3 regions of the Virgibacillus ainsalahensis genome follow, and region 1 is predicted to be linked to each of the others. Evidence: riboswitches for the same ligand, from Rfam matches in the RefSeq annotation. Region 1 holds a riboswitch; each other region holds the start of a gene.
The links. Region 1 has a riboswitch for S-adenosylmethionine ahead of ACZ427_RS18490 (5-methyltetrahydropteroyltriglutamate--homocysteine S-methyltransferase). Riboswitches for the same ligand answer to the same signal wherever they lie in the genome.
Positions count from the first base shown of each region.

Region 2: it holds a riboswitch for S-adenosylmethionine, as region 1 does, so the genes downstream of both, ACZ427_RS03105 (sodium:solute symporter family protein) here and ACZ427_RS18490 (5-methyltetrahydropteroyltriglutamate--homocysteine S-methyltransferase) in region 1, are expected to answer to the same signal.
Region 3: it holds a riboswitch for S-adenosylmethionine, as region 1 does, so the genes downstream of both, ACZ427_RS05990 (phosphoadenylyl-sulfate reductase) here and ACZ427_RS18490 (5-methyltetrahydropteroyltriglutamate--homocysteine S-methyltransferase) in region 1, are expected to answer to the same signal.

Region 1 is NZ_AP043943.1:3,716,779-3,727,521, forward strand. Features, by position in the region: gene ACZ427_RS18445 (VWA domain-containing protein) at 1-594, shown strand, start outside; gene ACZ427_RS18450 (hypothetical protein) at 706-852, shown strand; gene ACZ427_RS18455 (hypothetical protein) at 895-1,305, shown strand; gene ACZ427_RS18460 (helix-turn-helix domain-containing protein) at 1,542-1,892, shown strand; gene ACZ427_RS18465 (hypothetical protein) at 1,996-2,334, shown strand; gene ACZ427_RS18470 (DUF2254 domain-containing protein) at 2,777-4,156, shown strand; gene ACZ427_RS18475 (pyridoxamine 5'-phosphate oxidase family protein) at 4,362-4,784, shown strand; gene ACZ427_RS18480 (D-glycero-alpha-D-manno-heptose-1,7-bisphosphate 7-phosphatase) at 4,866-5,417, shown strand; gene metA (homoserine O-acetyltransferase MetA) at 5,501-6,409, shown strand; SAM riboswitch class I at 6,687-6,789, shown strand; gene ACZ427_RS18490 (5-methyltetrahydropteroyltriglutamate--homocysteine S-methyltransferase) at 6,870-7,982, shown strand; gene ACZ427_RS18495 (CidA/LrgA family protein) at 8,201-8,572, shown strand; gene ACZ427_RS18500 (LrgB family protein) at 8,565-9,254, shown strand; gene ACZ427_RS18505 (DUF2512 family protein) at 9,481-9,915, opposite strand; gene ACZ427_RS18510 (sigma-70 family RNA polymerase sigma factor) at 10,370-10,743, opposite strand, start outside.
Region 2 is NZ_AP043943.1:662,081-672,823, forward strand. Features, by position in the region: gene ACZ427_RS03070 (sucrose-specific PTS transporter subunit IIBC) at 1-761, shown strand, start outside; gene ACZ427_RS03075 (glycoside hydrolase family 32 protein) at 809-2,257, shown strand; gene ACZ427_RS03080 (PTS sugar transporter subunit IIA) at 2,282-2,776, shown strand; gene ACZ427_RS03085 (LacI family DNA-binding transcriptional regulator) at 2,950-3,945, shown strand; gene ACZ427_RS03090 (glycoside hydrolase family 32 protein) at 3,995-5,440, opposite strand; gene ACZ427_RS03095 (MFS transporter) at 5,456-6,700, opposite strand; gene ACZ427_RS03100 (carbohydrate kinase family protein) at 6,919-7,875, shown strand; SAM riboswitch class I at 8,254-8,357, shown strand; gene ACZ427_RS03105 (sodium:solute symporter family protein) at 8,498-10,111, shown strand; gene sipW (signal peptidase I SipW) at 10,430-10,743, opposite strand, start outside.
Region 3 is NZ_AP043943.1:1,268,734-1,279,476, reverse strand. Features, by position in the region: gene cysI (assimilatory sulfite reductase (NADPH) hemoprotein subunit) at 1-475, opposite strand, end outside; gene ACZ427_RS05995 (assimilatory sulfite reductase (NADPH) flavoprotein subunit) at 580-2,430, opposite strand; gene ACZ427_RS05990 (phosphoadenylyl-sulfate reductase) at 2,667-3,392, opposite strand; SAM riboswitch class I at 3,516-3,624, opposite strand; gene ACZ427_RS05985 (ectoine synthase) at 3,799-4,185, opposite strand; gene ectB (diaminobutyrate--2-oxoglutarate transaminase) at 4,244-5,518, opposite strand; gene ectA (diaminobutyrate acetyltransferase) at 5,523-6,053, opposite strand; gene ACZ427_RS05970 (CBS domain-containing protein) at 7,111-7,548, opposite strand; rRNA gene rrf (5S ribosomal RNA) at 7,704-7,819, opposite strand; rRNA gene ACZ427_RS05960 (23S ribosomal RNA) at 7,995-10,743, opposite strand, start outside.

The DNA of each region.
Region 1 (10,743 bases):
GATGGAGAAAATAATACAAATTTGATCTATATTGTGAGTGACGGTGTGGAGACCTGTGACGGGGATCCGGTTAAAGAAGCAGAAAATCTTGCAGCATCCAATGTTACTCCAATCGTCAATGTGATTGGTTTTGATGTAGATAATGAAGGACAGCAGCAACTGGAGGATGTTGCGGAGGCTGCGGAAGGTACATATGCCGATGTCCAAAACCAGAATCAGCTGCAGGATGAATTCCAACAGGCTGCTGAGCTTGCAGGTGAATGGCGGCTATGGAAAGCCAATGCAATGGGCGACGCAAGGGTGGAAAATGTGGACAGAGCCGAAATGATGCGTGATTTCCGTGCAGAGTGGGCCGACCGTTATCGAATGGAAAGGCATAATTTCAATGAGGCTATCGTCTACTTGCAAAGAGAAAGGGAAGTTATCAGCAGGGATACAGCCATTATGCTTCATGACATGAGGGATGAACGGCTGGAAATGCTCTCAGACCTTCGCAGGAAGGCCTGGGATGATCTCGCGGATGTTAAGGATCAGGAATTTGAAGATGCGAAAGATGAGATTCAAGATAAATATGACGCTAATGCCCCGGATTAACGGTTGCTGAGGCTTATAAGGTTGACCCTGAAACAGACCAGTTCTTATTTGTGAACTGGTCTGTTTTTGGTTGAGGAGGTGGAGAGGACGATGTCGTAAGTCAGGCCGGCAATGCGCTCTGACGTGATGTCGATGATTATCGAGAAAAGAGCGATGCGGCGTGATGTAAGGTCGATGATTATCGAGAAAAGAGCGATGCGGCGTGATGTGAGGTCGATGATTATCGGGAAAAAGGCGATGCGCCCTGACGTGAGGTAGATGATTATCGAAAAAAAGGCGATGTGTCCTGACGTGAGGTAGATGATTATCGAGAAAAAGGCGATGCGGCGTGTCGTGAGGTCGATGATTATCGGGAAAAAGGCGATGCGGCGTGTCGTGAGGTCGATGATTATCGGGAAAAAGGCGATGCGGCGTGTCGTGAGGTCGATGATTATCGGGAAAAAGGCGATGCGGCGTGTCGTGAGGTCGATGATTATTGAGAAAAGGTTGATGCGTCATTGCGTGAGGTCGATGATTATCGGGAAAAATGCGATGTGCCATGAGTTGAGTTCGATGATTATCGAGAAAGGGGCGATGTGTCATGCTGCGAGGCCGATGATTATCGAGAAAAGGTTGATGCTTCATGTCGCGAGGTCGATGATTATCGAGAAAAGGTTGATGCTTCATGTCGCGAGGTCGATGATTTCCAAGAAAAATGCGATGCTCCCTTAACTCCCGAACGATATCATTATCATAGCCCGTTACAACCCCCTCCCTTACATAAGATATACTGGTCCTCACAATCCAATAGGCATACATACTGGTGAGGAGTGAGGAAGGAAAGCAATCTTTCTTCAGAGAGGAGGGACCATTGTACTACACCTTTTTAGAAAAATATGCTACACTAGGAATAAATAAAATATTTTGAAAAAACAATAACTAATTTAACATAAAATGGAGTGAAACAAATGAGCAGTATCGCACCTAGATTAAAAAAACTACGAGAAGAAAAAGGATTGTCACCGGAAGAGTTGGCTGATGAATTAAGTTTTACAAAAAGTATTATATGGAGCTATGAGCTGGGTAAGAAGGAACCTGTCATCAGTCATGTCAAAAGGATCGCAGCATATTTCGATGTAAGTGTGGATTATTTAAAAGGGTCAAATGGAGAAACCCCTACTATAAAGTTGGAGAATGCAAAGGACCTTGAAGATGTCACCTTGTATTTGGATGATATGGAACTGACGAATGAAGAGATAGAGGATGGATTGGCTTTCATTAGAGCGAAACGGATGATGAAGAATGGTATGGCAATGTAAATAATAAAGAAGGGGGAATTTCACCCCCACCAGCATTTAATTGATTGAAAGACATGGGGTATATGTATTATTATAGATACAATAAATGATTGGAGGGTGGCCAATGAACGCGTTAGAGATGTGGGAAAAAGTACAAAAGCGCAACTTTGAATTCGAAATACACACAGTCCCCAGAAACCACCAGGAACCATTGTGGTTTGCCGTGGTTCCAGTTGATGATGCATTAATTATTAAACCAGCAACGTTTAAAAAGCCAAGTGTCAGTATCTCAAAGAACCGGAAAATCAGTTTCAAAGAATTCGAGAGGGTTCACGTTTTCTATGACCGTTGGAAAAGCGGGGAACCGGGTGTGAGGAAAGAAGCATCCTATGTCTCAAAAAACACGGCATATATTTTTGCATTGGTTGCCAGGTTTGAAAAGCTGGATCCAGTGAACGGCTGAGCAATTTTGAACAATACAATTTCATATAAGTGTTTTTAGTATTACTGCTGTCTTTCTATTTAGAAAGGATAGCAGTTTTTTTGGCAGTTAAGAAAATATAAAACTTTCTTACTGCATAAGTGCGGGCTTTTGCAATTCGCCTAACCTATAGCGAACGCCAAGTTTTCTAAAAAGATAAGATTTTTTAAATATTTGGCAGCATATCATTTCCTCGTCAGTAAATGCCTCGGCCAGCTCCAGCGCTTACCCCGCCTGAGGTCTATTAAGTAAGAACTCCCTCATGAGCAAAGGACGCGCATGTTGAGTTCTTACTTAAGGGTGACCAAGGCGCGACTTGAGCTTTTGTTCTGTTCCAACAAAATAGCGTTTTAAATATGGGGGATCAGGGAAAGAATCTCTGAAAACAATAAGAGATATACATGTGAAAGCAAGGAGAATGATCATGTTCTTTAAGTTACTCCCATCATCCATGAGAAAATATTTTCTCATGTCAAAACGCCAGCGGCATCATGAACTGCAGCTTACCCTGTGGCGTACACCACTTATGTATGTTGCCATCGCATTCTTCTTGGTGGTATTTACCGTATTGCTTGATGCCGGCATGGGGTTGGCGAAATATACAAATAATAATTTTCAGGCAGGGTTTGAAACGACACGATTGTTAATTAGCTCGCTCATTGGCGGGATTTTAACCTTGAGTGCGTTTACACTGAACTCTTTGCTTGTTGTTCTTACAACGTTCAGTGGGCAGTTTTCACCGAGGATGTTGCAAAACTTTGTGAAATCTAGACAGACTCAACATATTTTGGGGATTTTTAATGGGAGTTTTGTTTATGTTTTAATCATGTTTCTTTTTATAAGCAGCCAGCCGGTGGATTATTATGTTGCGGTACCTTTTGCAACGACAGCTGTGGCGTTTGTTACAGCGGTTACGTTTATTTATTTTATCAATCATGCTACTGCCTGGATGCAGGTGCATAATGTAACAGACGATATGAAACAGGTTTCCCAGGAAATCATAACCGGCTATTTGAAACAGGATTTGGAGGATTTTCGTACAGAAGAACCCGGAGATTTACTAAAAAATTATCGCGATCAAAACAGGACGGTCCGTTCACCAATTTCCGGGTATGTTCAATTGATTAATTTTTACGACTTAATGGAAGAGGCTAAAAGGGATAATATTCTGCTGGAGATGGAGACCCGTATCGGGAGTTTTACGCTGGAGGGCAATGAGTTATTTTCATACTGGGGCCCTGGCGCTCACCGTATTGATGAAGAAAAATATAAAAACATGATCACTATCGGGAATAAAGAAACAGAAATTCAGGATCTCCGGTTGGGACTAGGCAAATTATCCGAATTGGCGATAAAGGCAATAGGGAATGATGATCCAAAAACAGCTACGAACAGTATCAATCAATTGACTGATTTAATGCTGACAATGGACAGGAATATTACGTTTACTCCATATCTGGCGGATGAAAATGGTCAGGTCCGGTTAATTCTGGGGATGGATACGTTTGAATTTCATCTTTATCAGGGCTACGGCATGATCCGTCATTATGCCCAAAAAAATTATCCGATTATCACAGAAATTATTTCATCCCTCGGAGATCTTGCTGAATCGGTGAAAGCTTCCAGACATAAGACGATTTGGGAGTTTGCCGAAAATACAATGGACCACGTCTCTACGGAATTCATTTTTGATCTGGATAGGAAGATACTGTTAAAAAAATTATGGGATCTTGCTGAAACGACTGGACATATGGAGGCATACAACAAAATTGAACTTAAATTAGAAAATAACGCAGAAAGCTAGTTGCTTGCTACCCTTTCTAGGGGCAAACCAACCTTAAAAACCAGAGAGGCTTGTGGAAGATAGCTGTTGTAAGAAACCTTAACTGTTAATAGCGGTTTGGGTTTTTTGCTTCATTTCTTATATGCTTCTAGTGAGGGTTCTAATGTTTATTTCTGTTCATGGAAGGAATACTATAACTACTTATAGTCAAAAGGAGTGAATAGTATTGAGTCAAAGTGAAATTAAATCAGCTGTTGAAAATATTCTTGAAAATAGTCATGTCGGCCCGATGGCAACGGTAAAGAATAATAAACCTCATTCAAGGTATATGACTTTTTTTCATAAAGATATGAAACTATACACCCCAACCAGCAAGGATACAGATAAAACGGAAGAAATCGAAGCAAATCCATTCACCCATATTCTGCTAGGATATGAAGGTGAAGGTTTTGGTGATGAATATGTGGAATATCAGGGAGAGGTTTCCTTGAATGATTCCGAAGCGATGAAAAAAGAGGTATGGAATGAAGAACTGAAGATTTATTTCGATGGACCTGATGATCCGAACCTGGTCGTATTGGAGATTGAGCCGGTTCAGGTCCGGTTGATGAACAAAAAAGGTGAGGATCCTAAGGAATTGAAATTTTAAATGAAACATGGTGCTGTCTCAGGAGGGTCTTCCCCCTTTTGGACAGTGCCATTTATATAATAGTGAAGAAAAGGTGATGGTATGGAGAAAGGGATGTTTCTCGATCGTGATGGTGTAATTAATGAAGTGCTCAGCAGCCGTGTGAAATTTGTGAACAAACCAAAGGATTTTTATTTGCTGGAAGGTGTTGGAGAAGCGGTGAAAATCTTTAATGATATGGGATTTAAAGTGTTTGTTGTAACGAATCAGGGAGGAATTGGCCTTGGATTTATGCAGGAAACTGGATTGCAGGCGGTACATAAAAGGATGGAAGACGATCTGAGGACTTTTGGTGCAAGTATCGATGATATCGCATACTGCCCCCACAAGCCAAAGGCGGGATGTTCCTGTCGCAAACCGAAACCACAAATGATACTGGATCTTGCCCAAAAGTATGCTATTGATTTGGCGGAAAGCTATATGGTTGGTGACCGCCTACCGGACATTCAAGCAGGGAAGGAAGCTGGTGTGCGGACAGTACTTGTTGGTGAGCGAATGGAAAACAAGAAGGAAGCGGATATGAATTTTGGGGATCTTTTATCGGTGGCGAAATGGATGTGGGAAGAAAGACAGGGTAATGTCCATTCGAAATAATTTGTCCATACCAATTGCGCAAATATTTTATTAACTCTATAATAGAATACATTATTATATGATTGTAGAGGGAGAGATATCAGTTGCCGATAAATGTACCGAAAACTTTGCCTGCAACCCAGCGATTAAAACAGGAGAAAATCTTTGTGATGGACGAGGACCGGGCAAAATCCCAGGACATTCGCCCACTAAATATACTTATTCTAAATCTGATGCCGGAAAAAGAACGAACGGAATTACAACTTCTGCGGTTATTGGGAAATACACCATTACAGGTGAATATTTCTTTCTTGAGAATGGAGACACATGAATCCAAAAATACCAGCACCTCTCACCTGGATACGTTTTATACGACCTTTGAGGAAGTTAAAGAACGCCGTTTCGATGGAATGATTGTTACCGGTGCCCCGATTGAGCACCTGCAATTTGAGAACGTGGACTATTGGGAGGAACTGACGGAAATCATGGAATGGACGAAACAGAATGTGACTTCCGTTTTGAACATTTGTTGGGGCGCCCAGGCTGCATTATATTATCATTACGGAATTGGTAAAAATGAGCTGTCGAAAAAATTAACCGGTGTTTATAAGCATCATATAGCGGATCCAACGATAAATCTTGTACGTGGTTTTGATGAAGTTTTCCGGGCACCGCATTCTAGATACACCGAAGTTCCCATAGAAGAAGTCAGACAGGATCCACGCTTATTCCTGCTTTCTTCCACCGAAGATGATGAGGCATTTATTATCCTATCTGAGGATGCAAAACATATTATGGTTACCGGTCATCTAGAGTATGATGCCACAACGCTTGCGGAGGAATATGCACGTGATCTTGATAAAGGACTGGACGTCGATTTACCGGAAAACTATTTTCCTAATGATGATGTAAATGAACAGCCACGAAACACATGGCGTTCTCATACACATCTGCTTTTTTCAAATTGGCTGAATTACTATGTCTACCAGCAAACTCCATATCAATGGGATTAATATAGTCATAACGAGAGTGACGCAGCTTAATTTGCGTTACTCTCGTTTCATTTCTGGCTGCCATCCGGAGACCATTTTAATTGTTGACTGTAAGGAAGAACAAGGAGAGTTCGTGGAAAATATTCTTTGGGAGCATTTGGCTTTGGGAGTCGGAAAAGTGAAGTGAAGGATTTATTTGCTGGCGAGTTGTTTTAGAGAAAATTGTCGAAATGTTTTGCTGTTTTTCACGAAAGCTGTTAATATATTAATTATAGTAATTTGCGATAATTAAATAGAAAACTTATCAAGAGAGGATGAGGGACTAGCCCGTTGACGCCTCAGCAACCTGTTTTAAACAAGGTGCTACTTCTAGCAAGTTGATGAAACTTGAAAGATAAGAAGACGACACAGTTATTAACAGAGCCTCTTCTTATTGGAAGGGGTTCTTTCTAATTTCTAAAAACTTTAAAGGAGAGGTAATATGACAACAAAAGTAAATCATAAAGCGCCATTTAAAGGGGATCATGTTGGAAGCTTCCTGAGACCGGAACGGATTAAGCGGGCGAGGGAACAAAGAGGAAAGGCGGAAATTACCGCAGAACAGCTGCGTCAAATCGAGGATGAAGAAATTCGTAATCTTGTGGAAAAGCAAAAGGAAGCAGGACTTAAGTCAATTACGGATGGAGAGTTTCGACGTGCCTGGTGGCATTTTGACTTTTTAGAGAATCTTGTAGGTGTAGAAGGCTTTGACCCAGATACAGGGCTGAAGTTTGATGGGATTGAAACAAAGAAACATTCCATCCGGGTTTCCGGCAAGGTCGACTTCAGTGAGGAGCATCCATTTCTCGACGATTATAAATTTCTACATAGTATTGTGGGAGAGAATCATGTTGCTAAACAGACAATTCCAAGTCCGAATATGCTATTGGTTCGTGCAGGAGTAGATCCAGAGCTTTATGAAAACATTAACGCTCTTGTGCCGGATGTTATCAATGCCTATAAAAAAGCAATCCAGGCATTTTACGATGCGGGCTGCCGCTACCTGCAGCTTGATGATACGTCCTGGGCTTCTTTTTTATCAGAAGAAGGGGAAGCATCATTAAGAGAAAGGGGTTTTGAACCTGCCAAGTTGCGTGAAATCTGTAAACAAGTCATCAATGAATCAATAGCTGATCGTCCGGACGATATGCTGATCACGATGCATATTTGCCGAGGCAATTACCGGTCCCATTATTTCAGCTCAGGATCTTATGACGCTGCATCGGAAACGATTTTTGGGGGGCTTGCTGTCGATGGGCTTTTCCTTGAATTTGATGATGAACGTTCTGGCGGTTTTGAACCGCTTCGATATGTAAACAGGGATGATATCCATGTGGTACTTGGATTAATCACTTCCAAGTTTCCAGAGCTGGAAAATAAAGAAGCAATCAAAAAGCGAATCCAGGAAGCAGCAGAATATGTACCATATGAGCAGCTTTCTCTCAGCCCGCAATGCGGATTTGCTTCAACGGAAGAAGGAAATAACTTAACGGAAGAAGAACAATGGAATAAAATCCGCCATGTTGTTGATATTGCTGAGGAAGTTTGGAAATAATAAGAAATGACAAAACAAATAATTAGCATATGGTAACCCGGGTGGCCACATCACTCGGGTTATTTTTGAGTGGGGATAAGCTCCGACCAGTATAAGAAGTTAGGGTAACATTAGTATAGGGAAATTTGTCTCTATCCTCCAAACTTTCAAAATCTTCTCGTGGTCCCGTATTTTTGCTATACTAGATGGAATGAAGAGAAAAATTGGAGTGATCTTATGTGTTAAATGTTTTCAAAATAATCATCCATATCGCTGCTTTATATGGTTTATATACTGTAGGGACGTGGATTCAGCAAATTTTTAACCTTTTTATACCGGGAAGTGTCATCGGGCTGATTCTTCTGTTTATTTTATTGATGACAGGTACTATCAAGACGGCTTGGGTTGAAAAGGGTGCACAGTTTATGATTAAGCATTTGGCCTTGTTTTTTATTCCTGCCACGGTCGGAGCAATGAATTATTTTGATTTGTTTGCGGGAAAAGGACTGCTTCTTGTGATTATCGGACTTTCCAGTACACTGATGGTGATGGTTTCTGCCGGCCATGTGAGCCAGATGTTCATGCATAAGAGGGAAAGAAGCCATGAATAATTTGCTTATTGGATTTATTTCTATTATCGGCACCCTTTTCGCTTATCTGTTTGCACTGCGGGTTTATTGGAAATGGCGTTATACATTTATGGCTCCTGTTTTTATCGCAACAACAATCATTATCACTTTTTTGCTGATTTTCCATATTCCTTATGAGACGTATATGATTGGCGGAGAATGGATTAATCATTTGCTTGGCCCCGCGGTAGTGGCTCTGGCCTATCCGCTTTACCAGCAACACAAGACCTTGAAAAAGCTGGCGCTCCCGGTTATTACTGGAACGGTTGTCGGAGCTTTTGTCGGTGTATCCACCGGTTTGATCCTAGCAAAATGGGTGGGGGTGGACGAAACAATTATTTACTCCCTTATACCCAAAAATACAACAACTCCTGTTGCCATGGGGGTTGCTGATTCCCTTGGAGGCGTCGATTCTTTGGCAGCTGTCTTTGTAATGATTGCAGGGATTGGTGGAACGATGCTTAGCTCAGTTGCATTTAAATATACTGGGGTAGCGCATCATATCGGCACTGGTGTAGGTATCGGGGGTGCGAGTCACGCGATTGGTACAGCAGTCGCAATGGAACGGGATCCATTGGAAGGGTCTGTCAGCACCATCGCCATGGTTGTAAGTGCAGTGGTTGTTTCAATTATTGCACCATGGTTTGTGATGTGGTGGATGTAGCAGGTGTATGGGTGAATTTTACCTGCCCCAGTACTGCGCTTCTAACGGAAGATCCTGCGTTCGCAGTCGTAGGTTCTTCGCTCACACCCGGAGTCTTGCGCTCAATAGCGAATGTTCTGCGTTCACGGGCGTGGGTTCTGCGCTCGCGCCAAAAAGTCTTGCGCTTATCCCCAATGGTACTGCGCCCACACAAAACTTTACCTGTATCTTCCGTTCGGACTCCTCCCTATTTCTTTCGTTGATCTGAATCAAAAGGATGTGTTTCCTCAGCAGCCTCTGTTTCCACATTTAGCATTCTTTTTGTAGGATCCCAATTGCGTTGTCCTTCCCTATTGGCCATGATATAGATGTGATAAAAATATTCGCATACAGTATTACCGGCTGCTGCGATTAATGAAGCCGCAAACCAATCTCCGCCGGCAGTTACACCATAGCTCATAAAATAAATGACGACAAATGCTAGTACAAAATCAGAAATCGTTGCGAATACATTACTAATTCTCGGTAAAATAAACAGATCTCCTAAATAGGCAAGGACGCTTAATGTTAGAGTGACCCAAAAAACATTGACAAATTCCATGCCAAATCCGAGTCCTAATATCAAATACAACAGGATTAGGGAGGCAATGAATTTTACGGCGAATAACTTGAAATGATTCATCCTAAATCTCTCCTTTCCTTATAATTTTCGCACGAAGCTTTAGATCTATACATTTCCACCATCAACCAAGATTATATTTTTTTGGTTGGCTCATTAGCTAAATGTTATTGCCTGTTGCGTTGTAGTTGATATAAAAGACGATATAACTTGAAATGAGGTCGGTGTACCCGCTGCGGAAATCAACCCAGCAGTTACGTCGTCTTTTATATCTTTTGTGTTAAAAGAAATAATTTCTTTCGGGGTGGTGAGTAATCGCAGTCCCAGATCTTTTTGGTGGGACGAGTAATCGCAGTCCCAGATCTTTTTGGTGGGACGAGTAATCGCAGTCCCAGGTCTTTTAGAGAACAGTCTTCTGGTTAGATTAGCTGGTTCATTATAGAAGATGGTGGCATGCTCTTAGCCGCTATATTGGTTTCTTACATTCAAAAAAACGTGGCCTTGAAAAAAGACCACGCTACATGTTTACAGGGGGAGCCCAGTTTATCCTTTCACGGAATTTCTCGTCCCTTAATTTCTTTCTCACTTGTTTACCCCAGCTTTTCACGGCTTCCATTGTTGTATTTTCCTGAATGGCAATTTCTTTTAAAGGTATACCGTCAATGATGTGATAATATACCCATTTCCACTGATTTTGTGTAAGGGCGGTTTTTAATTGCTGCCATAGCGCTGTATCTTCTAAAAGTATGTCTGTTTGGCCGGGAATGGGTGTTGTACCTTCTGTTCCCCTGATATGATTGCCATCGGTGTATTCCACTTTATTTTCCTGTATGAATTGATCCTTGATTTCATTTGTTCTGTTTTCTTTTCGGATCAAATCAATCAGCCGGT
Region 2 (10,743 bases), 810 kb from region 1:
TATTCTTTGGATTTATCCCGGTTGTCGGTTATCAGGGCTCCGTATTGCCAGCATTTATTGCCGGTATTATCGGGGCAAAACTGGAAAAAGTGATTCGCAAACGTGTGCCGGAATCATTGGATTTGATTGTCACACCATTCTTGACCTTACTCATTATGATTACTGCCGCATTATTTGTGATCGGACCGATTTTCCATGTGGTAGAGGATTATATATTGCAGGGCACCGTTGCTGTATTGGAGTTGCCATTTGGTTTGGCAGGTCTGTTGATTGGCTTTTTCCATCAATTGATTGTAATCACAGGTGTTCATCATATTTTCAACCTGTTGGAAATTCAACTGCTTGAGAACTTTGGGAATAACCCATTCAATGCGATCATCACTGCATCTACCGCAGCACAGGGCGGGGCAACGCTTGCTGTTGCAATGAAAACGAAATCGAAAAAACTGAAAGCATTGTCCTTCCCATCTTCCATATCCGCATTTCTGGGGATTACAGAACCGGCGATTTTCGGTGTGAATCTTAGATATGTCAGGCCATTTTTCATGGGATTGATTGGTGGTGCAGCGGGTGGTTTTGCCGCTTCCATCATGGGGTTAAAAGGGACAGGTATGGCGATTACGGTTATTCCCGGGACACTGTTATACCTGGATGGACAAATCCTTCAATACTTGCTTGTTAACGTGATTGCGATTGGTGTTGCATTTGCGCTGACATGGGTGTTTGGTTTTTCAGATAAGCAATTGGAAGAAAATAAATAAACATGATAGGTGAGATCCTTCGCCTGTCTTCATATAGGAGTTCGTATATGTTGGAAAAATATAAAAATGTTTACGACAGAATCGATGAATATAAGGAAGTAGTAGCAAGTGACCCATATCGTCTGCATTATCATATGATGCCACCTGTTGGCCTGTTGAACGATCCCAATGGATTTGTGTTTTATAAGGGGCAGTATCATGTTTTCTTTCAGTGGAATCCCTTTGTGACAGAACATGGGGCCAAATTCTGGGGACATTATATCTCAGATAATCTGGTTCACTGGAAGGAAGCACCTGTCGCACTGGCTCCAGATAGGTGGTATGACAAAAATGGCTGTTATTCCGGAAGTGCGGTCGTTTATAATGATAGATTGTATGTTTTCTATACAGGGAATGTAAAAGATAAAAAGGGAAATCGAAAGTCCTACCAATGTTTGGCAATATCCGATGATGGTATCCATTTTGAGAAGAAGGGGCCGGTCATTCATGTGCCAGAAGGGTATAACGCACATTTTCGTGACCCAAAAGTGTTTCATGAGAAGGATAAGTGGTACATGGTAATTGGAGCCCAAACAGAAAAAGTCCAGGGAGAGGTTGTTGTCTATACTTCTTGTGATCTTGAGACATGGCGCTTTGAAGGACCGTTAATTGGAAGCGGCCGGCACAATCTTGGAGAGTTTGGCTATATGTGGGAATGCCCGGATTTATTTGAAGTGGACGGGAAAGATATTTTAGTCGTTTGCCCACAAGGTCTTTCGGCCAAAGGATATGCGTTTAATAACATCTATCAATCAGGGTATTTTGCCGGTTCGGTTAATTATGAGGCCATTACTTTCGATCATGATTCTTTCGTGGAACTGGACCGTGGGTTTGATTTCTATGCACCTCAGACGATGGAAGATGAAACTGGCCGGAGAATCTTAATTGGATGGATGGGAAATGCTGAAGAAGATGTGATTCAGCCAACCGTTGAGCATGAATGGATCCATGCATTAACAATTCCAAGGGAACTCGCATGGAAAAACGGGAAATTGTTGCAGCATCCTGCAGAAGAACTTCGGAGACTGCGTTATGATGAGATCCGAAATGAAGATATAATAATTGATGGAGACGTGGAGCTCCCTGAAATTCAAGGGAATGTATTTGAATTGGAAATAACCGTGAACGCGTTGGATGCCGATGTTTTCTTTGTTAAAATTGGTTCCTCCAGCCGAATCATTTATGACATGAAGGCAAAAGTGTTCACATTTGAAAGAGAAAGACTCGACGGAAAAGGCGCTAGAGAACGCAGGCATTGTAAGCTGGAAGATATAGCGGCTATTCGTATTTTTAAAGATATTTCCTCGATTGAAATTTTTGTTAATGACGGCGAAAAAGTGTTTACATCAAGGGTGTTCGATCATCCGGGTGCTGAGGGAATTTCATTTGCTGCTCACAATGGAACGGTTCAGTTGGATGTGACAAAATGGAAATTAGGGCGTGTTTTTGAATATTAATTTACTGAAATGGGAGATGGGATAATGTTTGGAAAACTTTTCAAGAAAAAAGAAGAAGTAACGGATATTTCACTAGTTGCTCCAGTGAGTGGAGAAGTAGTGGCATTGGAAGATGTACCTGATCCTGTGTTTTCACAAAAAATGATGGGTGATGGGATAGCAGTGAAACCATCCAACGGTGAAGTTGTTGCACCGGTTGATGGCAAGATTGTACAGGTATTTCCGACGAAACATGCAGTTGGAATCATGGCTGATAATGGTGCAGAAATCATGATCCACATTGGTCTGGAAACCGTAAGCCTGGACGGCGAAGGCTTCACTGCACATGTCGGTGAAGGTGACCGTGTGAAACAGGGTGATAAACTGATTACCTGTGATCTTCAGGTGATTGGGGAAAAAGCGAAGGACACAGTTACCCCGATGATTGTGACGAATACGGATGATATGAGTGAGATCTCAGTGAAAGATATAAAAGAAGTTACTGCCGGGCAGGATGAAATAGTTGTAGTGAAGAAGTAGATGGGGGAGGGAAAGCTTGTTGATGTGACAGGCTTTCCTTTCTGATTTTTTGTAGGGTACCTTTTTATGTGAAATACCGATATTATATAATTAACTGTTATGATGTACAGATGACTTTTTTCAAATGTAACATGATGAATGTTATAATATCGGTACTAAGGAGGTGAACATCGTTGTCGCAGCCTAAAATTAAAGACGTTGCTCTAGCTGCCGGTGTCTCTACAGCTACTGTTTCTCATGTTATTAATAAAACCAGATATGTGTCGGAGGAAACGACTGTACGAGTTTTAGAGGTAATGAAGCAATTAAATTACCGGCCAAATCATGCAGCTCGCAGTTTAAGAAGTACAAAAACATATACAATTGGGTTTATCATTCCTGTCCGAAAAGAAGATACATCAAAAGCTTTTTTTATGTCGATTGCAGAAGGAATAGAAGAGACGCTTAGGAAATATGGATATCACGTTATTATCAGTAATTCAAAGGAAGATTTAAAACATGAAATAGAGCAATTACAGCTATTAAATGATCAAATCACCGATGGTATTATCCTTGCTTCTACCTGTAATGAATTTCAAAAACTTAAGGAATATATTATCAAAGACCATCCGATCGTCTTAATTGACCGTATTCCAGCTGGAAATGAGTGTGATTCTGTATCTATTGATTCCTATCAGGGCGTGCTTGATGCAATGAAGTATTTAAAGAGAAAAGGTTATAAGCGTATTGGTTATGCGGGTGCAGACTTATCTATCAGTACAGCAAAACAAAGATTAGCTGCATATCGTGATGCACAGCAAAATGAACCAAACGTAGAAGAAATCATATTTATTGGAGAACCTACATATGAAAGTGGGTATAAGTTGGCTAATCAAATGGTCTTATATGATTTGGACGCTGTATTTGTAGCGAATAATGAAGTGGCAACAGGGATCATATATTATCTTAGAGAAAATAATATCTCAGTCCCAGAAGAAATTGCTGTCATTGCATTCGATAATTTTGAATGGACAAAAATTGTTTCGCCCCCACTAACGGTAGTTGATCAACCTGCATATGAGATGGGAATCGAAGCGGCCAATATGATTCTTGATCGTATTCAGTCACCGGATAAAAAGGTGAAACAAACCGTTTTGCAGCCTGTGCTAACCGAACGAGAATCTACATAAGGAAAGCAGACAGTTTTAAATAACAGACTGTCTGCTTTTGCCTAAATAATTATTTTTCAAGCCCCCATATATTCAGTTCTTTCACATGTACATTTTCTCCTCCAAAAAATTCAATTTTATCACTGCTGTTGTTTGGATAAACCCGGTTCGTAATAACTTTTTCTCCATTATTAATGAATAGTTCTACTGAACAGCGGTCGATGTATATGTGAAGCAGTAGTTCTTCACTTTTTTCTATTTCTGCCAACGCAATACCTGAAACTTGTCCCGCTTTATTTAAATCAACTGTAATTTTGCCTGTGCTGGAACTGTATTTAATTTCCGTAAATTCTTCTCCATCCTCGGATTTTAGAACATTGATTCCAAATGTTTCACTGTTTGTTTTGGAAAGGTCGAAAGTTGATTTAATTTCGAGCGCTTGTCCTCTCGTTTCAGGTGAAAATAGCCTTGAGAATTCCAATCCGCTATGCTTTTCCACTGTTTTACGTAAAACGTTTAATTCTTCTACTGGGTGAAAACGTATTTCTCCTTCTTTATTTAATTTGATTTCCCTTGGTACAGTCATAGCTCCTGCCCAACCTTCTTCTTTTGTTGGAAATTCTGTCTCCCATTGATCCATCCAAGCAATTAAGATGCGTCGTCCTTTTTCATCTAGAAATGTTTGAGCTGCGTAGAAATCAAATCCTTCATCGACTTCCACAAAATAATCTTTCGTAAAACGTTGTTTTTCGTAATCCATGTCACCAACCTGAATGATATTTTTACCATTTTCCATATTCATTGGGGACACAATTAAAGCGTGTTTGTCCTGTATAGGGAATAGATCAGGACATTCCCACATATCGCCTAAAGTACCATCACTTTCAGCAACAAGTCCGCAATATTCCCAAGTTATTAAATCATCCGATTTATATAAAGCAGCCCCTCCATAATTAGATTTACTTGATCCAACTACCATATACCAATTGTCTCCATATAGCCAAACCTTAGGATCGCGAAAATCGGTGCTCAATGAATGTGGAGGTTTAGCTATTATAGGATTTGCTGGATGTTTCTCAAAATGAATTCCATCTTCTGTTGTTGCAAGACACTGTACTTCCTTTGGATTTTTACTATCTATATGTCCGGTGAATAGCAGGAATAGTTTATCATCTTTTACCACTGCACTGCCGGAGAAACAACCATACCCTTCTTCAGATTTGCCTAGGTCATAGTCCTCGGAAGGAGCAAGTGCAACAGGTTGGTGTTGCCAATGGACCAAATCAGTGCTAGTTGCATGACCCCAGTGCATGGGCCCCCAATCTTCTGAGTAAGGATGGAATTGATAAAATAAGTGATAGATACCTTTATGCTGAATTAAACCGTTTGGATCATTCAGCCACCCAACTGGAGCCGTAAAATGATAGACAGGCTGATAAATTCTTGCTTCATTTTGTTTTAATTTTTTTTCTATAAATGTATTAGCTTTTTCTATTTGATTGTCATGAAAACTCATTATAATAACTCTCCCTTAATTAATATTTTGGTATAAATCAGTTTTATTTTCTGGAATAGCTTTTTTATCTTTGTTGAGTGTGAATATTGATGTAATCACAAATAGAACGACAATAGTGCCGAGAATATAGAATGTGGTTTCATAGGTGGTCAAGTCATATAAATACCCAACTATTGATGAGAAGAAGATAACTCCAATTTCACTTGATACCTTAAATCCAACCAAATAAACAGTTGCAGACATTCTAGCATCGAAATTCATTGAAATATATTTAAATACCCCAATTAACAGGATTGGAAGCTCCACAGCATGTAGTAACTTCATAAAAGATATTCCAATTGCACTGGATACAGCAGCAGAGCCAACAATACGAAAAGCCATCACACTACCTGCTAGCACTAATGATTGCTTCACACCGATTTTATTAACAATAAACGGTGCGAGGAATAAGAAAAGGGCTTCTACAAACACCTGGAAGGAGTTCAAATATCCATATATCTGATTTCCTGTTGCTTCATCAGCAAATTGGTCAACAAAGTATACAGGAAATAATTGTTGGTCATATACAGTATAGATACAAACAGTGCCAAATAAATAGATTAATAGAAACCAGAACACTTTACTTTTAAAGATGAAGGCTATATCTTTCTTTGAAATATTACTTGTATCTTTTTCTTCCTGATCTGATATATCTACTTTGAAGAAAAAATTCAAAATAAAAAAGAGAACACCCGCAGCAGAAGCCAACCAAAAGTTAATATGTGGATTGATGCTTAGTAGTGTCCCGGCGCCAAATGCAGCAACAGCATAACCCAGAGAACCCCACATTCTCGATTTTCCAAATTCAAAATTATATTTACGGCTGATTTTTTCGGTATAGGATTCAAGAAATCCAGCACCTGCAACAAAACCTGCACCTAAATAAATAGAACCTAATATTGCACCAAGATAAAAGTTAGAAACTAGCAAGGGCTCATATACATAAATCAGAAAAGGACCAATGAAAATCAGGACAATACTTTGAAACCATATTAAATGCTTTTTCGTTCCTAATTTATCCTGTATAACCCCATAAAATAACATGAATAGCAATGCACTAAATGAATTGAAAGAGTAAACGGTTCCAACTTGAGCACCGCTTAACCCTAGTGTGTTATTTAGCCAAATCGCATAAAAGGACCACCAAATTGACCAGGTGATAAAGAATAGGAATAAATAGCCTGAAGAAAACCAATACTTACTGTTGGTGAAAGTTTGCATGTTTTTCCCTCCATTTTTGTTTAATTTTTTTGTGATTTAGGATATAATAGTAAAAAAAGTTAATCGTTTACGTAATCGATTACGTGATAGTTTAAACGATTTCAATATAACTGTCAACGACCAAAACACTAAAAATGATTGAAATATTTGAAGACAGTTGTGTGTCATACTATTCTAGAAGTCAGATTGAAAAAATAAATATTATGGAGGACGAAATAATGAGTGAAGCAAATGTATGCTGTGTTGGGGAATTATTAATCGATATGTTCTGTACCGATGTAGGTGTTGCGTTAAAGGATGGAGAAAATTTTAAGAGAATGGCAGGGGGAGCGCCTGCAAATGTAGCCGCAGCAATAGCTAAATTGGGGGAGAAATCTTCCATGGTGGGAAAAGTCGGAAATGATGCGTTTGGGACATTTTTGATCGAAACTCTCAACCAATATAATGTAGAGACATCCTTCGTGTTAAAAGATGAAAACCTGTCGACAACAATGGCCTTTGTATCCCTGGAAGCAGATGGCGAACGCGATTTCCAATTTAATCGAGGCGCTGATAAAAACCTACAGTTGGATGAACTACCGGTTGATAGACTTCTGGATTCCTCTGTGCTTCATTTTGGCTCAGCAACAGCACTCCTGGATGGTGCATTGAAGGAAACGTATTTTGAATTAATGCGTCAGGCAAAGGACAAGAAAAAATTTGTTTCCTTTGACCCAAATTACCGGGGAGATTTGTGGAAAGGGAATGAACGGGGATTTATTGAACGTTCAAAGCAGGCACTTTTCTATGCTGATTTTGTGAAAGTAAGTGCAGAGGAATTAGAAATTATCACACAGGAGCAGGATATACATAAGGGCGTTGACACACTTCACCAGCTCGGAGCGGATATCGTTGCCGTTACGCTGGGAAAAGAAGGCTCTGTGATATCTAATGGTAAGAAGGAGAAGCTTGTCCCAAGTAAACCGGTGAAATCCATTGATTCGACTGGTGCGGGCGATGCCTTTATCGGTGCAGTGCTTTATCAATTTTCCAAAAGATTAAAAGAAAACAGTGCTGATGTCCATGCCGATTTCGATTTTCTACAGGAGGTTGTGTATTTCGCAAATATCGTCGGAGCACAAGTCTGCACAAAAGTTGGCTCACTAACAGCATTGCCAGCATTAGATGAAGTTTAGGGGGACGCAGGGACAGGTTCATTGTCCCAACAGGGTGCAGTTTGAATTGAGGGTTTTTGACTGATCAAACTCATTTCTTGATAGAATAGATTCTTTTTAGCAGTTAAGAAAGCATAAAACTATCTTACTACATAAGCTCAGGCTACGGCTTTCCCATCATAAAAGCTAGTCGAACAGGCCAAGTTTTCTAAAATCCGGTAAAGGGATTGTCTGCCATTTAGCTGTTTGGTTATTCTATTACCTGCCGTTCTTACGCTTTTAATCCGTCGGGAACATCTTAGCTTATTGTTTCTGTACTGGGACGAGGTACCTGTCCCTCCGTCCCCCTTGACTTATTTGTCGAAACATTGTAAATTATATACAATTACATAAGCGGACTTCTTATCAAGAGAGGTGGAGGGAATGGCCCTTTGATACCTCGGCAACAGGCTATTTACAAGTACTGTGCCAATTCCATCAGACAAATGTCTGAAAGATAAGAAGAGGAATCTGAATTATTTAAGCCCTCTTCTTATTATTTGGAAGTGGGCTTTTCTCTATTACTTGTTTAACCTTGGAAGATTTCAAGCTTAAATCCTAGTATTATTATCTTATTATTCAACATAAAAGGAGTGGGGACAACATGACAGAATATGGTGTTTGGATTATCATTCTTGCAATTGGCTATACGTTTGCACTGATTATTGCTGGTCAATTTGCCAAACGTCGCTTGACGAAAAAAGACAGCTATTTTGTTGGCAATCGAAATTTTAATAAATGGATTGTTGCCTTTTGTATAACTGGATTATTTTCTGGTTCTACCTATATTTCTATTCTTGAGCTTTCCTATCTGAGCGGCATCTCAGCAGTTTGGTATGGGGTGGCAGAAATGGTGCAAATTTTCATCATTGCTTTTTTAATTATCCGTTCATTTCGGAAAAAAATGCTTGTCACTGTTTCCGGTATGATTGGTGATAAATATGGACGTACGGCTAAGGGTGTTTCTGGTGCCATTACCGCCTTTGCGTTTCCGATGTGGTCTGTAGCAACTGCAATTGCATTCGCTTCGGCCATTCATGTGTTCACCGGGATTTCCCTGCCGCTTTCCGTGGCTTTTACCGCCATCCTGCTTTTCGTTTATCTGCAGGCTGGCGGCATGTGGTCCATCGCTTTTACGCAAACAATGAATATGGTTTTGTTTGGAATCATGATTATCATTGGGGCGATCGCCTTTTTCCTCAATCCGGGCATCGACGGCCTGCGTACACTTGCCATCGACAGACCGGAAATGTTTGACTTTGGCAGTGTTGGACTGCAAGTGATTGTCGTATGGTTCGGGACATTTCTGGTGAATGTTATCCTTGCCCAGGCTGCTTTCCAGATGGCACTTTCTTCACGCTCGCCGGAAGAAGGACAAAAAGGATTGATCATGGCAGGGTTTATGGCAGTCCCATTCATTGTCGGCGGTGTTTTATTTGGAATTGCCGCAAGCATCGTTGTGCCTGATGCCCAAACGGGACTTATTGCGATTCCTCAATATCTAATGGAAGTACTGCCCGCACCGCTTGTAGGTCTGTTTTTCCTTGGTGTATGGGCATGTGCGCTCGGGTGGGGAGGCCCATGCCAATTTTCCGGGGCAACAAGTCTTGGAAGAGATGTGGGAAGTTCGTTGAAACCGGCTGCAACAGAAAATCAGCTGATTAAATATACGAAAATTTCATTGCTGCTTTTAACGGTATTAATGATTGTGTTTGGATTAATGCGTACAGAGCAATCCGCCTGGTGGAATGTACTTGCCTGGACCATTCGAAACAGCGCAACATTCGCGCCGGTCGTAGCAGCACTCTTTTGGCCTGTTGTTACGAAACGCGCAGTTGTCACCGCATTATTTATGGGATTTGCGAGTGGTCTGCTATGGTATTACCTCGGTGACTGGCATCCAAATGAATTCTATTTGAACATTCACCCTGTCTGGGTTGGCAGTTCCATCAATATCCTGAGTATCACACTGGTGACACTCATGGACAAAAAAGCCGATTGGATTTTTCAAAAAGCAAACCGTTTAGCTTATATTAGCGTAACCGGTGGTATTTTGTTCACGTTATTAAATGTGCTTTATTTTGCTCCACTTTATCAAAATGGTTTATTCGGTCTATTTATGTTTGCGGCAATCCTGTGCTTTTTCATTGCAGCCATCCGCTTTTTCCGCCCGAAACTAGAACAACAGCAAATCCTATCCGAAGCATCTAATTTGTAATCCGATGCGAATAAAGGGGCGGTATTCCTGCTCCTAAATTGCATCTGTTTTGGAAAAAAGGGGGGACAGAGGGACAGGTTCATTGTCCCGGCGGGTTGCAGATTAAATTGAATCTGAGGTTTTTGATTGGTCAAATTCATTTCTTGATAGAATAGATTCTCTTTTCTTCCATTTTTTCCGGTAAAGGGATTGGCTGCCATTTAGCTGATTGGTTAACCGAATCCTTCTACTCTTCCGCTTTTAATCTCTCAGGAACATCTTAACTTATCGTTTCTCTACTGGGACGAGGTACCTGTCCCTCCGTCCCACCAAACCAAATCATTCCACACTCCCTGCACGCTTTCCCTCATCCAAATGCCTTAACGTCCGCCAGATCGTAAATGCAGCATAGCCAAGCAGCAGCACACCAGGAATAATCATAAATAAAATACTCCCATTGGCAGACTGGGCAAAATTAATGACATAACCCAGATAGGGGACGGTGAATCCAGTATAGAGCCCGACAACATTTTCTGCTACAACGGGGGATGAATCGACTGCATTATTATTGTCACCCTTGGTCGTATAAACAACACCATCATTTGTGGAAGCTACCTCGGTAATTCGGTGGGTGATTAAATTATTCTCTTCTC
Region 3 (10,743 bases), 1.4 Mb from region 1:
AGGGATTGGGGTTGCTCATGACATTACGGTTTACATCCCCACAGGCAGCCAGTGTATCCATTAATGAATGGTTAATCTCCTGCATTGTTTTCTTCAGGTTCCACTTCAGAATTCCATGAAACTGAAACGCCTGCCTTGTTGTTAACTTCAGTGTTCCATTTGCATATTTTTGGGCAAGATCATCCATAACCAGCCATTGGTCAGGTGTAGCTACACCCCCGGGCGCGCGTACTCGTATCATGAATTGGTAAGCTGGTTCAAGTTTTTTTTGCCGCCGTTCATTACGCAGATCTCTGTCATCCTGCTGATAGCTTCCGTGAAACTTTAACAACTTTGTATCATCTTCGGAAATTGCTGCAGTAATTCGATCCTGGAGCCCTTCTTTAATCGTACCGCGCAAATAATTGCTATCTGTCTTTATCTGTTCCAAAACATCAAGTGGACCATCTTGCTGGGGGAATTTATTTTCTGTCATTATTAATCTCCTTTCACATTTCTTTAAAGCCCATATATGTCAAAAAATTGCCTGATGAAAGAGTTGAATTCATTCTCCCGTTGTTGCAATTAAAATTGATTGTTTTAATACACGTCACGCTGATATCGTTTTTGCTCCCGCATTTCCTTTAAATATTCTTCTGCTTTTTCCGTACTCATTTCTCCCTCTTGTTCAAGGATTTTCAATAGTGTATGTTCGACATCTTTTGCCATTCTTTTCTCATCACCGCAGACATAAACAATTGCTCCTTCTGTTAACCATTGATAAAGCTCTTTGCTGTTTTCTTGCATCCGGTGCTGTACATACACTTTTTCAGCAGTATCGCGGGAAAATGCGACATCCATCTTTGTCAAAATACCTTCCTTAAGCCATTGCTGCCATTCCACCTGATAAAGAAAATCTGTGGAAAAATACTGATCGCCAAAGAACAACCAGGTCTTCCCGCTTACACCTGTCTCCTCACGTTCTTCGAGAAATGATCTAAAAGGTGCTACACCCGTCCCGGGGCCGACCATTATTACTGGAGTGTTGGCATCAGAAGGAAATTTGAAATTAGGGTTGCGATGAATATAAACTGGCAACTCCCGACCGGGTTCTACTCGTAATGCACATTGCCCAGAGCAGACACCTGTTCTGTCCCGACCATGGGCGTGATAAGCAACCGTCCCTATGGTAAGATGCACTTCATCCGGATTTGCCTTATGACTACTCGTTATCGAATACAGACGTGCAGGAATCTTTCTTAATATCTGGATGAATTCACCAGGATTCACTGCACTTAACGCAAAATCCTTTACCAAATCAAGTAAATCCCGACCTTCGATATAAGCCTTCCGTTCCTCCTCCTGCCCCGGTTCCAGAAGTTTACGTAAACTGTCATTTTGAAAGAGATCAGCAGCTTTTTGCAACAATGGTTTTGTAAGATTAGTAATTTCAAAGTTCGAAAGCAGCGCATTGCGAAGGGAGCGCACATCCCCCTTCTTATTTATCGACACAGACTCTTCGGGGTCCCAATTCATTATCTCAATGAGTTGATCTACCAGTTGGGGATCATTTTCAGGAAAGATACCCAGGCTGTCTCCAGGTTCATAATCAAAGTTGGAACCTTCCAGGGATAGTTCAAGATGACGAGTTTCTTTATTCGAACCAGTATCATTCAAATTCAAATTTTCCAACACTTCAGCCTTAAAGGGATTTGTACGTGAATAGACTGGCTGATCTTGCAGAAGCGATCCGTTCTCTAAATTTCCTGTCAGAAAGGATTCACCTGAAGGATTACTTTCCTGCTGTTCGTGCAATGCCTCTAGAACTCCATTCATCCATTCAGCAGCATCTTCGTCAAAATCCACATCACAATCTACTCGCGGATAAAGGCGTTCACCTCCCAATTCCTCGAAACGTTTATCGAAATCTTTGCCGGTCTGGCAGAAAAATTCATAGGACTGATCCCCTAGAGAAAGTACCGAAAATCTGACATCATCAAGTTTTGGAGCTTTCCTGCCATAAAGCGTTTCGTAAAACGACAACGCATTATCCGGCGGTTCTCCTTCTCCATGCGTAGCTGTCACTATCAGCAAATCCTGGACTTTTTTTAAATTTTTAGGTTTGAAGTCATCCAGTGCAGAAATTGTTACCTTTGTATTCTTCTCTTCCAGTTTCTGAACCATATCCTCTGCAACTGCTTGTGCATTACCGGTTTCGGATCCAAAAAGTATCGTTACTTCCCGGGTAGCCAACTGAGAATCACTTTGAAGAGAAGTTGAAGTATTCGGGATGTCAACAGAACTTGCCGCTAGCGGAGCTTCTTGCGTCTGAGGGACTGAGAGATATCCGCTCAGCCAAATTCTTTGTGCCTCTGATAGTGTTGGTAGAAGTCGATTTAAGTTCTCTGTTTGTTCCTGGTTAAAAGGACTATTCGTTACTTGTAACTGCAAAGATATTCACCCCACTATATTTTTTAATTTTGATTTGAATTACAATCATCCAAACCGTTTCCTTTTAAGATTATTTATACAGATTAAACATTGTCGCTCTAACATGGAACTCGTCAAAAACCAATGTGTTAATGGGCGACATTTATATCATTATATTTGATCAAAACTTTGTATTTCCAGTTGTTTAGTCGGATTAAGGGCGTACATGCTTCTCCTTTGCATAGAAAAGAGCGTGATTATTTCCCGGTAGTATGAAGACCGCACTCCGTTTTATTTAACCCTTCCCATCTCCCGGACCGGGAATCCCCAGCATCCGTTACAGGGGAAGTACATGGTATACAGCCAATACTTGGATAATTATGATCGTGTAACTCATTGTATGGTAAGTTATTGTCTTTTATATAGTCCCATACGTCGTCCCAGGTCCAATGGATTAATGGGCAGACTTTAATGGACTTGAACCGTTCATCTTTATTTACAAAATCAGTTTTACTCCGTGTTGGGGACTGCTCTCTTCGTAGACCGGAAATCCAGCCAGGTGCATCCTTTAATGCATCTTCAAGCGGCTTTATTTTCCGTATAAAACAACATTGATCCGGCTGTCGTTTCCACAGTGCAGATCCATATTGGTCAGCTTGCTCTTCCAACGTTAAATCCGGTTTCTTTAATTCAATACGCAGATCTGGATACTTTTCCTTTACCTCGTCGATAAGATCATAAGTTTCCTGGAAGTGAATTTCTGTATCAAGAAAGACGATTTTCGCATTCTTTTTCACTCTTGATATTAAATCAATTAGTACCATTCCTTCCGCCCCAAAACTGCAGGCATACACAACAGAATCCCCAAACGAGTCATAAGCCCATTCCAGAATATCAGTGGCTCCTTTCATATCATCTTCCGGATTCCAATCCTTAAATGGATCACCGGGAAAATTACTGTAGGTGACCGGAGAATTATTCATACTTCATCCCTCCATGAGAAGTTTTCACTTTCAATTTTATTAGATGAAATAAATATACAGGTGGTAATATCCCCCTCTATTTTCCAATAAGAAGAGAGGGAATTGATTTCAGTGTCAACTGTCTTCCTATCTTCGAGAAAAAATAATCATCTGCAGGGGTTAGCACAGTGCTTATTTGAGACCTGTTGCCAAGGGATAATAGGGACCTCCCCTCCGCCTCTCTAGATAAGAAAAATTTAATTACAAGTAAGATTATAGGATTAATTGTTATTGTATAGTGTGCTAATCAAAAAGTCAATAACTATTTTTAAAAAAAGAAAAATTAATTTTAATTGTGTAATAATTTGAGTTATATAATAGAAAAAGAACCAGCCACTAAGTGGCTGGTTCTTTAACATCATTTATTTTATTCAGTCAATAAAGGATAATATCCTTCTTCATTATGAGTTTCTGTTCCGACAAGTGGCGGATTAAACACACAAACCATACGAAGCTGTGTTTTAGCATGAACTTTATGTTTATCATGATCGTTTAGAAGGTAAAGTGTACCAGGTCTTAAATCATGCATTTTACCATTTTCCACTTCTTCAATCTGTCCTTCTCCTTCAATAACATATACTGCTTCAATATGATTTTTATACCAGAAATAATTTTCTGTGCCAGCAGCAATAACTGTATCGTTCATGCTGAAACCAACACCATCTTTATTCAGGATGAAACGGCGGCTCTTCCAGTTTCCATCAGCTGTTTCATCTTTAGTTCCTTCTATTTCATCAAGATATTTTACGATCATTACGTATTCCCCTTTTCCTGTTTAAATTTCGTTTGTTGTTGTATTTGGTGCTATATAATTAAGCAAGCGCTCGCTTAATACTCTCATCTAAAATTCCTAAACCTTTTTCAAGTCCTTCTTTATCGATAATTAATGGTGGAAGGAACTTAACAACTTCATCTTTTGGACCGGAAGTTTCCACAATTAAGCCACGCTTAAATGCTTCTGCACAAATTTCTTGAGCAACGCCATCTTTTCCAATAGCAATTCCCTGCATTAATCCTCTTCCACGTGCTTCTGCATTTAGCTCAGGGTATTTTTCAATAAGAACTTTAATCGTATCACTTAGTAAAGTTGCTTTTTCCCGAATTGCTTTACCAAAATCATCTGTTTCCCAATTATTTAATGCTTCTGTCGCTGTAATAAATGCCAGGTTGTTTCCACGGAATGTCCCGTTATGTTCTCCAGGACCCCATTGGTCATACTCCGGTTTGATTAATGTGATTGCCATTGGCAGGCCAACACCGCCAATTGATTTTGAAAGACAGACAACATCCGGGTTAATTCCTGCAGGCTCAAAACTAAAGAAAGTTCCGGTACGGCCATTCCCCGCTTGTACATCATCAATGATGAGAAGTATGTCCCAACGCTTGCAAATGCTTTCTATTTTTTTCAGCCATTCCATTCTTGCTGCATTAATGCCGCCTTCACCCTGAACGGTTTCCAAAATGATTGCAGCAGGCAATGCAACGCCACTTCCACTATCTTCCAGAAAACGCTCCAAGTATGCAATGGAATCCTGATCTTCCACATATTTATCGAATGGCATGGACACGCTGTGGTGTAACGGCACTCCTGCACCATGTCGTTTAAATGAATTACCCGTTACAGAGAGTGAACCGATTGTCATACCATGGAAGGCATTTGTAAAGCTGATTATTGAATCACGGCCTGTTACTTTTCTGGCAATTTTCAATGCACTTTCAACGGTGTTTGTGCCAGTTGGCCCTGGAAACATAATCTTATAATCAAGATCACGCGGTTTAAGAATGACTTCTTTGAAACGTTCAAGAAATTCTTTTCTTGGGATTGTTCCCATATCCAGGCTGTGAATAATCCCGTCATTTTTAATGTATTCAATCATTTTTTCCTGCATGGCATCATTATTATGACCATAATTCAATGTTCCTGCCCCTGCAAAGAAATCAATATATTCCTTACCATCTGTATCCCACAGCTTATATCCTTTGGCCTTTTCAAAAATAGTCGGCCAACCTCTGCTGTAGCTTCTCACTTCTGATTCTATTTCTTCAAATGTTTTCATTTTCGTATCGTTCATTATTGCCGTTGTCATCATATCATTCCTTTAATATTTTATTATCTTCCAGTATTGGTCCAATCTTGAACAATGGTTCATCTTCATGGCCCTCAGTAGGAAAATCATCAGATGAATAATACTCCACTACTTCATAATTTGTGTCCAGCTTTTTAGCAAGACCTTTGAACAAATTCTGTGATGGTGTATTCGATGGCGAGACAGTTGCTTCCACATAGGTAACATCCTTAGAAGATTCGCGATTCAACAGCTGAAACAACATCCTTGTTCCTAGCCCTTTTCCCCGTCCTGCTTCATGTACAGCTACCTGCCAGATGAATAAAGTATTTGGCTTATCCGGATAAACAAACCCGGAAATGAAACCGATTATTTTCTCATCCTCTACAGCAACTACTGATGTATCAGAAAACATATCACACCACATGATATAACTGTACGAAGAATTAAGGTCCAGAACGCCTGTATGTTGAATCAGTTCCCAAACAGCTGCCCCATCATTCTTATCCGGCTTACGAAAATGAAGACCTGTATTTATTTCGATTGTTTGAGTCATTTCACTAATTCCACTTTTATTAATGCTCTCACCTCCGAATCACATTTAAAATTAACTACTCTATTATGTTAAAGGCAAGGAATGATTTCGTCAAAACGATTTAAATACGATATAGCTTGATTAAACGTGATTAGCTGTGTTTTATTCCCAATACGTATCAAAGCCTATAAATAACTAGCAAATAATTAGAATTCAATAGAATATTACTTGTTTCATGAAAATATGAAATAATAATGCGATAAAACCAAACGCATCCAAACCATCAAATTTTTTTGGTAATAGATTAATGGTGTTATTTTTTCCAAAAGGGATAAAATAGTGGCAGAAACATATAGGCTTTTGTCTTTACAAAAAACATTAGGAGGGCTTACCTATGAAGAAAAAAACAACCCGTAATAATTAAAATAACGCAGACAACGTTGAATTTGCTAATGAATTTCTGGATGACATTAATGAGGTTCAAGGTAATAACCGAAGCAACAACAGGAACAATATCGCAATAACAACAACAAAAGATAAGTGAAAAGAAACCTATATGCTACTAAATTTAAGATACAGGTTCTTTTTTTATGAATATAATCGCTTACAGAAAATTTCTGTAATGAAAAAAGAAACACATAGCCTTTTAAAAAGGATTTATAAATATCACGTCACCATTCTATAAGAAGTTATCAAATATTAAAATGGATCTATTACATAATGGAAGGAAAATTGGTGAAGTAATTCTTCCAATGTGCTCAGAAACCCTGGTCCATCCGTTACGTGGTTAACGGAGATATTAGCCTCTCAGAATATAATTATAAAAAAGGGATGATATTATCAGGAACATTTATCTCGCTAAACGTGGTGAGAAAGGTACATACAAAGCAATTTATACGGGTGTAAGTGAAGTTGAATTACATTTACTTCAATAAATAAAGGGGTTTCCCCAGATGACCTGAAGAAACCCCTTTTGCAGATAGTAAAGTAATCTTGTTACTGCGTAAGTGCAGTTAAAAAACACTGTTTAGACTTAGCAATAAGCCAAACTTTTCAAGAATGGGAGTGCAAATACAAATTACTTTTGAGGCGCTGAAGGTGTGGAAATATCAGATAACGCCTGTTCAGCCTCATTATCAAATTGATTATCTACAGCCAAATCACCTAAAGCAACCATACCGACAATTTGCCCATTTTCCACTACAGGTAATCGACGAATTTGTTGGTCTGCCATTAATTGTGCTGCCTGATGAATGTCCATATCAGGTGTACCTTGTACAACCTGCTGAGCTGTCATCACCTGAGATATTGGTGTTTGTGCAGCCTCACCCTGCGCTGTGGATCGAAGTGTAATATCACGATCGGTTATGATACCCGTTATTTGCCCATTATTATTAACAACTGGAATGGCTCCGATGTTATTTTGACTCATAACCGTTGCTGCTTCCTGAATAGACTGTGACTCATTTACGGTAAATACATTTGATGTCATAAGATTTCGTAATTGCTGTGTCATATAAAAACCTCCCCTTCAACCAATATTCTGGTTCAAATGGCGCATATTATGAGAGGGAAATTTTTCATGTTTTTAAATGAAATTGATGAGAGAGCCCTTATTTCTATTATAAAAAAAGCTAAGATACGAAGATGTATCTTAGCTTTTTTATGTGTGCCTGGCGGCGTCCTACTCTTGCAGGGACAATGTCCCAACTACCATCGGCGCTGGAGAGCTTAACTTCTGTGTTCGGCATGGGAACAGGTGTGACCTCTCCGCTCTTGCTACCAGGCCTACAGGATGTAGGTCGTTCGGTGTTGTTCACAGGACGTGAACGTTTTTAACCGAATCTCCTTACATAATCCTTCTAACAAGGACAAGATATATTATATGCATTTTCAAATGAAATTTTTTTATTATACCCTGAAAACTAAATAAGAGTTAAAACAACGTACATCGTAAAGAAGTTAGTTAAGTCCTCGATCGATTAGTATTCGTCAGCTGCACATGTCACCATGCTTCCACCTCGAACCTATCAACCTCATCGTCTCTGAGGGATCTTACTCACTCGAAGTGATGGGAAGTCTCATCTTGAGGGGGGCTTCATGCTTAGATGCTTTCAGCACTTATCCTTGCCACACGTAGCTACCCAGCCATGCTCCTGGCGGAACAACTGGTACACCAGCGGTGTGTCCATCCCGGTCCTCTCGTACTAAGGACAGCTCCTCTCAAACTTCCAACGCCCACGACGGATAGGGACCGAACTGTCTCACGACGTTCTGAACCCAGCTCGCGTACCGCTTTAATGGGCGAACAGCCCAACCCTTGGGACCGACTACAGCCCCAGGATGCGATGAGCCGACATCGAGGTGCCAAACCTCCCCGTCGATGTGAACTCTTGGGGGAGATAAGCCTGTTATCCCCGGGGTAGCTTTTATCCGTTGAGCGATGGCCCTTCCATGCGGAACCACCGGATCACTAAGCCCGACTTTCGTCCCTGCTCGACTTGTAGGTCTCGCAGTCAAGCTCCCTTCTGCCTTTGCACTCTGCGAATGATTTCCAACCATTCTGAGGGAACCTTTGGGCGCCTCCGTTACCTTTTGGGAGGCGACCGCCCCAGTCAAACTGCCCGCCTGAAACTGTCTCCGAACCGGTTCACGGTCCTGGGTTAGAAAGTTCATACAGCCAGGGTGGTATCCCACGGGTGCCTCCACGTAAGCTAGCGCTCACGCTTCTCAGGCTCCCACCTATCCTGTACAAGCTGCACAAACATTCAATATCAGGCTACAGTAAAGCTCCACGGGGTCTTTCCGTCCTGTCGCGGGTAATGTGCATCTTCACACATCGTATAATTTCACCGGGTCTCTCGTTGAGACAGTGCCCAAGTCGTTGCACCTTTCGTGCGGGTCGGAACTTACCCGACAAGGAATTTCGCTACCTTAGGACCGTTATAGTTACGGCCGCCGTTTACTGGGGCTTCGGTTCTACGCTTCGCACGTAAGTGCTAACGCTTCCCCTTAACCTTCCAGCACCGGGCAGGTGTCAGCCCCTATACTTCGCCTTTCGGCTTCGCAGAGACCTGTGTTTTTGCTAAACAGTCGCTTGGGCCTATTCACTGCGGCTCACTCACAAGTGAGCACCCCTTCTCCCGAAGTTACGGGGTCATTTTGCCGAGTTCCTTAACGAGAGTTCTCCCGCTCACCTTAGGATTCTCTCCTCGCCTACCTGTGTCGGTTTGCGGTACGGGCACCTATGATCTAACTAGAGGCTTTTCTTGGCAGTGTGAAATCAGGAACTTCGGTACTAAATTTCCCTCCCCATCACAGCTTGAAATTGTTGGACGGATTTGCCTATCCAACTTTCTCACTGCTTGGGCGCACACATCCATCGGTGCGCATTCCTTATCCTACTGCGTCCCCCCATCGTTCAAACAATCATGAGGTGGTACAGGAATATCTGCCTGTTGTCCATCGCCTACGCCTTTCGGCCTCGGCTTAGGTCCCGACTAACCCTGAGAGGACGAGCCTTCCTCAGGAAACCTTAGGCATTCGGTGAAAGAGATTCTCACTCTTTTTTCGCTACTCATACCGGCATTCTCACTTCCAGGCGCTCCACCAGTCCTCACGGTCTGACTTCACGGCACCTGGAACGCTCTCCTACCATTGTTCAAAGAACAATCCGCAGCTTCGGTGATACGTTTAGCCCCGGTACATTTTCGGCGCAGAGTCACTCGACCAGTGAGCTATTACGCACTCTTTAAATGATGGCTGCTTCTAAGCCAACATCCTGGTTGTCTGGGCAACTCCACATCCTTTTCCACTTAACGTATACTTTGGGACCTTAGCTGGCGGTCTGGGCTGTTTCCCTCTCGACTATGAACCTTATCACCCATAGTCTGACTCCCAAGGTAAAGTAGCTGGCATTCGGAGTTTGACTGAATTCGGTAACCCGGTGAGGGCCCCTCGTCCAATCAGTGCTCTACCTCCAGTACTCTATCTCCTTGAGGCTAGCCCTAAAGCTATTTCGGAGAGAACCAGCTATCTCCGTGTTCGATTGGCATTTCACCCCTACCCACACCTCATCCCCGCATTTTTCAACATACGTGGGTTCGGGCCTCCAGTCAGTGTTACCTGACCTTCACCCTGGACATGGGTAGATCACACGGTTTCGGGTCTACGACCGCATACTGTATTCGCCCTGTTCAGACTCGCTTTCGCTGCGGCTCCGTGTCTTCCACTTAACCTTGCATACGATCGTAACTCGCCGGTCCATTCTACAAAAGGTACGCCGTCACCCATTAACGGGCTTCGACTACTTGTAAGCGCACGGTTTCAGGTTCTCTTTCACTCCCCTCCCGGGGTGCTTTTCACCTTTCCCTCACGGTACTGGTTCACTATCGGTCACTAGGGAGTATTTAGCCTTGGGAGATGGTCCTCCCGGATTCCGACGGAATTCCTCGTGTTCCGCCGTACTCAGGATCCACTCCGGAGGAAATTCCTTTTCGACTACAGGGCTCTTACCCGCTATGGCTGATCGTTCCAGATCATTCGTCTAAGGAATTTCTTTGTAACTCCTGGTGGAGTGTCCTACAACCCCAGAAAGCAAGCTTTCTGGTTTGGGCTGATTCCGTTTCGCTCGCCGCTACTTGGGAAATCGCGTTTGCTTTCTCTTCCTCCGGGTACTGAGATGTTTCAGTTCCCCGGGTCTGCCTCCTGT